2 regions of the Sphingomonas sp. Leaf25 genome follow, and region 2 is predicted to be linked to the other one. Evidence: riboswitches for the same ligand, from Rfam matches in the RefSeq annotation. Region 2 holds a riboswitch; the other holds the start of a gene.
The links. Region 2 has a riboswitch for cobalamin ahead of ASE78_RS11695 (acyl-CoA thioesterase). Riboswitches for the same ligand answer to the same signal wherever they lie in the genome.
Positions count from the first base shown of each region.

Region 1: another riboswitch for cobalamin. It lies ahead of ASE78_RS02090 (TonB-dependent receptor plug domain-containing protein); the one in region 2 lies ahead of ASE78_RS11695 (acyl-CoA thioesterase).

Region 1 is NZ_LMKU01000003.1:110,824-115,240, forward strand. Features, by position in the region: gene ASE78_RS02075 (sugar kinase) at 1-386, opposite strand, end outside; gene kduD (2-dehydro-3-deoxy-D-gluconate 5-dehydrogenase KduD) at 383-1,138, opposite strand; gene kduI (5-dehydro-4-deoxy-D-glucuronate isomerase) at 1,152-1,991, opposite strand; cobalamin riboswitch at 2,347-2,569, shown strand; gene ASE78_RS02090 (TonB-dependent receptor plug domain-containing protein) at 2,758-4,417, shown strand, end outside.
Region 2 is NZ_LMKU01000029.1:3,426-7,842, forward strand. Features, by position in the region: gene ASE78_RS11680 (acyl-[ACP]--phospholipid O-acyltransferase) at 1-132, opposite strand, end outside; gene ASE78_RS11685 (TetR/AcrR family transcriptional regulator) at 285-890, shown strand; gene ASE78_RS11690 (acyltransferase family protein) at 868-2,013, opposite strand; gene ASE78_RS11695 (acyl-CoA thioesterase) at 2,112-2,897, opposite strand; cobalamin riboswitch at 3,003-3,209, opposite strand; gene ASE78_RS11700 (amidase) at 3,239-4,417, opposite strand, start outside.

The DNA of each region.
Region 1 (4,417 bases), on a different contig from region 2:
AGCCGGGTGCAACCCTCCAGCAACAGGTCCCAGTCCCATGCCGAGGCCGGGGTGGTCGCGAAGCTCGATCCGGCGCGGTCATAGACGATGTCGGAAGCGCGTAAGCCGGCGCCGACGCTCAGGAAATACAGGCCCATGCGCCCGTCGCGGGTCAGCACCCGCGAACAATCGACCCCCTGCGCGCGCATCGCCGATACGGCGCCACGTCCGAGCGGGCTGTCGGGGACTGCGCTGGCGCACGCGGTAGCATGGCCGAGATTGGCCAGACCGACCGCGACATTCGCCTCCGCCCCGCCGACGTTCACGTCGAAGCGGCCGCTCTGCATCAGCAGTTCACGGCCCGGCGCGGTCAGCCGCAGCAACAGTTCCCCGAAACACAGGATCATCGCGCGAGCCACCCCCCATCGACCGCCAGAACATGGCCGTTTACATAGTCGGAGGCAGCCGAGGCAAGGAATACCGCCGCCCCGCCCAGATCGCCGGCATCGCCCCAGCGCGCCGCCGGGATGCGTTCGAGGATCTGGCGATTGCGCGTCTCATCCGCTTGCAATGCGGCGGTATTGTTGGTGGCGATATAGCCCGGCGCAATCGCGTTCACGTTGACGCCCTTGGCCGCCCATTCGTTCGCCAGCAGCTTGGTGAGACCACCGATGCCCGATTTGGACGCGGTATAGCTCGGCACGCGCACCCCGCCCTGGAAGGTCAGCATCGACGCGATGTTGATGACCTTGCCGCGCCCCTGCGCCACCATGTGCCGGCCGGCGGCTTGGCTGAGGAAAAACACCGATTTGAGGTTGGTGTCGATGACCGCGTCCCAGTCCTCTTCGGTGAAGTCGAGGCTGTCGTTGCGGCGGATGATGCCGGCATTGTTCACGAGGATGTCCAGCCCGCCGAGCGTGTCGATCGTCTGCTCGACAACGCCCGCTACGGGCGCGATAGTCGACAGGTCGGCGGAGACGATTTCCGCCTTGCGCCCGAGCGCGCGCGCCTTGTCCGCCGTATCGGTCGCGGGCGTGCGACCGATCAGCGCGACATCGGCCCCGGCGGCGGCGAGCGCCAGCGCGATCGCCTGACCGATGCCGGTGTTGGCTCCGGTGATCGCCGCGACGCGGCCGGTGAGGTCGAAGGGATTTGCCATCGCCACCAATTCCTTACGCCAGTTGGCAGATGTCGAGGACCTTCATGTCGGTATAGTCCTGGTTCTCGCCGGCCATCGCCCAGATGAAGGCATAGGCGCGGGTGCCCGACCCCATGTGGACCGACCATGGCGGCGAGATCACGGCTTCCTCGTTGCCCATGACGATGTGGCGCATCGCCTCACCCTCGCCCATGTAGTGGAACACCTTGTCATTCTCGGTCGGCAGTTCGAAGTAGAAATAGATTTCGCTGCGGCGCTCGTGGATGTGCGGGGGCATGGTGTTCCACACGCTGCCGGGCTTGAGCACGGTCAGGCCCATGACGAGCTGCGCCGAATCACACACGCCGGGGATGACGAGCTGGAAGATCGTCCGCTCGTTCGATTCCTCCAGGCTGCCGCGCTCCAGCGCATTGGCATCGGCGATGCCGAGCTTGCGGGTGGTGAAGCCTTTGTGCGCCGGGCACGATGCGATGTAAAAGCGCGCGCCCTGCCCGCCGAATTCGACGTCGGTCGCACCCATGGTGACGTAGACGCAGTCCTTGTTGCCGAGCGTGAAGCTTTCGCCGTCGACGGTCAGCGTGCCCTCGGCATCGCCGACGTTGACCACCGCCATCTCGCGGCGTTCGAGGAACGGATGCCCCTCCGCCGACTTCGGTTCGGTCTGGGTCGGGAGCTTGACCGGAGCATCGCCCACCGCGACGCCGCCGATCACGAAGCGGTCGGCGTGGGTGTAATTGAGGACGCATTCGCCCTCGCGGAACAGGCCTTCGATCAGATAGCGGTCGCGCAATTCCTCGTTCGAGACGCATTCCATCATGTCGGGATGGGTGGCGTAATAGGTGCGGTCGAACATGGCTCTCTCCTGACGTGGGAAACCGGTATCAATCGGGGTGTTCCCCGCTGCCGGCGCTGTGCGTTGAACTCGATAAACCCTGTCCTAATGCCGCCTGCCGCCCGCGTCGACCGGTTTTTGCGGAGCGTCCGGCCGTCGTCCGGGAGATCGTTGGAAATCCGCGATTTGTGGCATTTCACGGCATAAATTCCGACGGATGAACTCGGCTTCCACAATGCGAACATAAAATCGAAAAACTGGTGAAATGCGCGTGTTCAACTTCACGATTATGACACCGGTTTCCCAAGCCGCCCCCGGCCGGTCGCTTGCCATGGCCGGGTCGGCCGCGTAGAGGCCGCGCCGGTTCCGGCAAAATCCGGGGCCGATGCACGCCGGTGTTCCTTCGGGAACTTAAAACGGGAATGCGGTGCGGGGACCTGTCCCCAAGACCGCGGCTGTCCCTGCAACTGTGAGCGGTGAGCGCGACTGCACGTTGGTCCCCGAACAGGGATCGACAGCCACTGGGGTTTCCCGGGAAGGCGTCAGACCCGCGCGACGACCCGCGAGCCAGGAGACCTGCCGGCGCGTGGTCGCTTCTGCCTGTGGTCCAGTGGAGGCCGGGGCCGGTTCTCCGTGTGGAGCGACGAACCCAAGCGCGGCGGGGGCCGCACCGGGGTTGGTCGTGGGTCCGCGCGCCAGGGGGGTGCCGTCGGCCGCGCCGCCCATGGCCGCATCCGCTGCGGTCCGCCCCGCCGTGTCGCTCCTGCGCATCCCCGGGGAAGACCAGATGTTGAAGACCACGCTGACCCTTGCCGCGCTGCTCGCCAGCGCATCCGCCTTTGCCCAGGCGCTGCCCGGCGATACGGCCGCCGACGAGGCCGACCCGATCATCGTCACCGGCACCCGCGCATTGGACGGCACGCCCGCCGACCTGCTGGGGTCGAGCTACACACTGCTGGGCGCAGAGGATCTGGAGAACCGCCAGACGCGCGTCGTCAGCGACATATTGCGCGACGTGCCGGGCGTCGCGGTCAGCCGCTCGGGCGGTGTCGGCGGCTTTACCCAGGTCCGGCTGCGCGGGACCGAGGCGAACCATACGCTGGTCCTGATCGACGGGATCGAGGCGTCCGACCCGTTCCTTGGCGAGTTCGATTTCTCGACGCTGATCGCCGATGACGTCGCGCGGATCGAAGTGCTGCGCGGCCAGCAATCGGCGACCTATGGGTCGGATGCGATCGGCGGCGTGATCCATTACATCACCGCGAACGGTGCCGACGCGCCGGGCGTGCGCGGGCGGATCGAGGGCGGGTCGTTCGGAACGGTCAGCGGCGCGGCACGCATCGGCGGCGTGGCGAGCGGACTCGACTATGTGCTGTCGGGTGCGTTCCTCGACACCGACGGCACGCCAGCGGCAAGGCGGGGCATCGGCGACCGCGACCTGAGCGCCGGCAACCGCCAGCTTTCGGGCAAGCTCGCCTACACCCTCGCGCCCAACCTGCGCCTGTTCGCGACCGGCCGGTACGCGCGGCTGGAGGCCGATACCAACCCGCAGGATTTCGACTTCACCTCGCCCACCTATGGCTTCGTGGTCGATGGCGGCGATACCACGACGTCGCGCAGCTTCCTGGGGCTGGCGCGCGCCGAACTCGACCTGATGGACGGGGCGTGGACGCAGGCGGCGACGGTGCAGTTGAACGATACCCATCGCAACAGCCGCACCGACGGTGACCTGACCTCCGACAATCGCGGCGAGCGGTTCAAGGCGGCGTATGATTCGACGTATCGGCTGGTCGCGGGCAGCCTGACCCATGGCTTCACGCTGGCCGCCGATTTCGAGCGCGAGCGGTTCCGGTCGGTCGCGGTGTTCGCCCCCTCGCCCGCCAACCTCGGTCGCAGCACCGACAACACCGGCATCGTCGGCGAATATGATCTGCGCGTCGGCAACAAGGCGGGCTTCGGCGCGTCGATCCGCCGCGACCTGAACAACCGGTTCGAGGATGCGACGACGTGGCGGGTGCGTGGCAGCTATGCGCTGTCGCCGCTGGTCCGCGTCCGCGCCGCCGCTGGATCGGGCATCAAGAACCCGACCAACTACGAACTGTTCGGCTTCGATCCGCGCAGCTTCATCGGCAATCCGAACCTGAAGCCCGAAAAGTCCGAAGGGATCGAGGGCGGCGTCGACCTGACCCCCGCCGCCGGCGTGCGCCTCGGCGCGACGCTGTTCCGCTCGGTGCTGCGCGACGAGATCTATTCGACCTTTTCGCCAAGCTTCGTCGTGTCGCCTGCCAACCGGACGACGCGCTCGCGCCAGCGGGGCGTCGAGCTGTTCGCGCATGCGCCGCTGGGCTACGGCTTCGTCGCCGACCTCGCCTATACCTATCTCGACGCGATCGAAGCGGGGCGCGAGGAAGTGCGCCGGCCGCCGCATATCGGATCGGCGAACCTGC
Region 2 (4,417 bases):
GTACAGCGTGAAATTGGCCAGGAACAGCAGCGCGAACTTCAACAGATTGTCGTTGAACGCGCCAAGGAACTGGACGGCAAACAACGGTGCGAAGCGGCGCTTGCCCAGCAGCGACAGATCAGGTGCGGACATGATCGAAAGCTCCCTCGAACGTGAGCGATAGCGGCAAAAGCTTAACGGGACCGGCCGGGCCGACCCGATTACGAGTCGCGATCATAATGATAAATGAGCATCGCTCAATATAATAATTGGACGGCGCTCAATTTTAGTTTTAGGGAGGGGACATGGGCCGCCGATCCGATCATAGCCGCAGCGAACTCGAAACCCTGATCCTCGACGCCGGGGCTGGCCTTGTCGCCGAAGTGGGGTTGAGCGGCTTTTCGGCACGCGAGGTGGCGCGGCGGATCGGCTATTCGATCGGCACGATCCACAATGTCCACGGCACCGCCGACCGGCTGATCGCGGCGATCAATACCCGCAGCTTCGGGCTGTGGGCGGCGTATCTGGAGGAACGGCTGGCGGCTGGCGATGGCGACCGGATCGCGGCGCTGGTCGACGGCTATTTCGGCTTCGCGCGCGACCACACCCATTTGTGGACGGCGATCTACGACCACCGCCTGCCGCCCGACATGAACCTGACCGAAGCGGATGAGACCGGGCGCGGCCTGCTCACCAAGATCGTCGTGCAGGAGGTCGCCGGAGCACTCGGCCGGCCGATCGACGATACGGTGGCAGCCCTTGCCCGCTCGCTGATCGCCACCGTTCACGGCCACTGTGCCTTCGCGATCAGCGGCGCATGGGAATTGATGGGCGAGGCCGCACCCGAAGCCGCCGCGCTGGCGCGCGTGCGCGAAACGCTGGCGGCGTTCAGGCCATCGCCTTCCCGTTGAACAGGAAACCCAGCAATCGCGAACGGCCGATGACCGCCCAGTGGAGCAAGAGGCACGTCGCATAGGCGATGACGATCACCGCCAGCCACTTCGCCACGTTGGCGACAGGCAGTCTGGCGATATAAAACCCCAGTGCCGCAATGACCGCGACGTGGAAGAGATAGACGGTGTAGGACGCATCCGACAGGAAGCCGATCGTCCTCGACGGGCGGTTGCCCCAGCGCGCGAACGCCCACAGCAGCGCGGTGCAGATCTGGAACCCGGCAAAGCCCTTCACCAGAAATTCTACGCTTTCACCGCCCACGACGCCGAAGCGCAAGCGGATGGTCTGGTCCAGATACACCGCCAGCGCGAGCAGCAGCACCGCGAGCGTGGCGGGAATCGGGTGGAAGCTGTGCATTGTCCGGTAGATCGCCGGTTTCCGGCAGGCGAGTATGCCGAGCAGGAACCAGCCGCTGAACACCCATGTTTCCTGCACGATGAAGTTGAACGGTCCGCCGGTCAGCACCGGCTCGGTAAGCAGCAGATGGGCGATCCTGCCCGCCACGAACAGCAGCGTCATGACGCCCGAAAGGATCAGGTTCGCGCGCCAGCCTTCGGGATCGGGGAAGGCGCGGGCGATCAGGTTTCGCATCACCGCGCTGTCGGCCAGCCGCAGGAACGCCGCCGAGGTCAGGCAGTAGAACAGCACGACGATCAGGAACCACAAATGGCTGTGCCACGCCACGAACGGAGGAACCGGTCCCCAGTCGAAGCCGGCGGTGTTCCATGCCGGGGCTGCGAACACGATGTCTGACAGCGTGCGCGGCGCCCCGAACAGGTTGATGAAATAATAGCGTTCGATCCAGCTCACCGTCAGGAGGATCATGACGGCGGGTACGCCGAAGCGGATCGCCCGCTCGCGCAGCACCACCCCGGTCGGCCGCTTGCCCAGCAGCAACGCCATGAAGAAGCCGGCGATGAACACGAACAAGCTCATGCGGAACGCGCCCGACAGGATGGCGACGATCCGCGCCGGCGCGCAGGGCGCGACCAGTCCCGCGTGGAGCGGAACGCCGATGCTCATGATGAGCGCGCGCAGCGTATCGAAATGATGCAGCCGGCCGGCAACAGGCAATGTCACGGTCGAATCCCCCGAGCCCCAAGCGATCCCGCCCCCGGCGCGCTTCGCCGCCATCCATAGGCGGCGATCGCGGACAAGGATAGTTGCCGCCCGGCCCGTCAACGCCCCGGAAACGGCGTCGCCCGGCCATCCCCGTCGACGCTGACCATCGTGAACAGTGCGGTGGCGGCGTGCCGCCTTGCCCCGGTCAGCAGGTCCTCGGCGGCGAGGTCGACGCCGATCCGTACTGAACTGCGCCCCGCCATCCGCACCTGCGCGCTCAGCTCGACCATTTCGCCCTCGCGGATCGGCGAGGTGAAATCGATCCGGTCCGATGCCGCCATCACCATCACCCCGCGCGCATGGCGGGTCGAGGCAATGAACGCCGCCTTGCCCATCATTTTCAGCGCATCGCCGCCATACAGCGTGCCGTAATGGCTGGTCTGCGTGGGGAATACGATGTCGACCATGCGCAGCACGTCGGCCGGTTCCTCGTCATACGCCGGCACCGGCGGCAACGGCAGGCGAACCCCGCCACCCTTCACCGCGACCAGCGTGAAGCGCCCGCGCGTACACAGCCGCCGCTCACCCGACACCGGCGCCTCGGCGACCAGCTCGACCTCGACGTCGAGCGAACTGGTGCCGACCCGCACGACCCGCCCGGTCACTTCCACGATGTCGCCGTGGCGGGCGGGCTGCGCGAAATCGATCTTCTGCGACGATGCGGTGACGAACGACGCGCGGCCATGGCGCGAGGCGGCGAGGAACGCGACCTTATCCATATGCGCCAGCGCCACCCCGCCGAACAGCGTGCCGTGATGGTTGGTATCGCCGGGAAAGACGATGTCGACCAGCCGGACGGGGCTGGCCGGCGGTTGCAGGTCGAAGGATGGGGTGTCGGTCACGGGCGTTCTCGATACTGGAGCGGAGACGCGGACCGGACGCGATGCGATACCGCCGGACACACCGACGGCGGGCGATGACGCGACCCGACCGGGCACCCCGCCGGTGAGTGGTATGGCGCCCAAGGCAGGTCTCCTGGCTCGCGGGTCGGTGCGGAGCGACCCGGCCTTCCCAGCACGCGAGGCACCAGTGACACGCAGGGGGTCGTCCACTCGCCGCTTACAGTTGCGGGGGCAGCGCCGGCATCGCACCGGCTTCCCGTCTTAGCTCCGCCCGGCGACGCCGGCCGAAGAACCTCGAACCCCCTGCCCTTCGGCCGGTGCGTCCCCCGCGTCAACCGCGATCAGTCGCGCGCCGTCCCCGGATTGTCGGGCACATGCTCGGCATAGGTCGGCGCGACCCGCGCGGCGGCGGCCTGTTCATAGGCATAGCCCGCGCCGATCAGCAGCGCATCGCTGTTCGCCGTTCCGATGAACGACAGCCCGACCGGCAGGCCAAGCGCCAGCCCCATCGGCACCGTCAGATGCGGATAGCCCGACATCGCCGGCAACTGGCTGGCCGACGGGCCGGAGAACTGGTCGCCGTTCACCGGGTCCGACAGCCATGGCAGCCCATAGGTCGGCGACACGATCGCCTGCGCGCTCGCCGCCGTCAGCACGCCGTCGATCGCGCCCGCCGCCCGCGCCTGCCCATCGCTGCGCGCTTTGCGATAGGCGGGATCGTCCAGCCCCGGCATCGCCTGCGCCGCGACGAACAGCTCCTGCCCGAAATAGCGATGCTCGCGTGGCGCTTCGCGTTCGTTGAAGGCGATCACGTCGGCCAGCGTCCGGGTCCGCACACTCGCCGGGGTCGTCGCCAGATAGGCGTCGAGGTCGGCCTTCAACTCGGCCTTGAGCACCGTCAGCTCCTGCTCGCCCAGTCCCGGCAGGTCGGGCAGCGTCGCCTCCACCAGCACCGCGCCCGCGCCGCGCAGGCAACCGAGCGCACGGTCATAGGCGTCGGCCAGCGCCTTGGGCATCGCCGGGCGCAACACCGCGATCCGCATGCCGCGCAGCGCGCCCGCCGACAGGCCGGCGGCATAGTCGCGCCGCCGGGTGTCGGCACTCTGCGTCGCCGGGTCGGCGGGGTCGCTGCCAGCCATCGCGGTCATCAGCAGCGCCACGTCGCGCACGCTGCGTCCCATCGGCCCTGGCGTATCCTGGCTATGGCTGATCGGCACGACATGCGTCCGGCTGACGAGGCCGATCGTCGGTTTCAGCCCGACCAGCCCGTTCATCGCCGAGGGACAGACGACCGACCCGTCGGTTTCGGTGCCCACCCCGATCGCCGCGAAACTGGCGGCGATCGCCGCGCCGGTGCCCGACGACGACCCGCACGACGTCCGATCGAGCGCATAGGGATTGCGCACAAGACCGCCGACCGCGCTCCACCCGCTCATCGAGGCGTTCGAGCGGATGTTGGCCCATTCCGACAGGTTGGTCTTGCCGAGGATCACCGCGCCCGCCGCGCGCAGCCGCGCGAC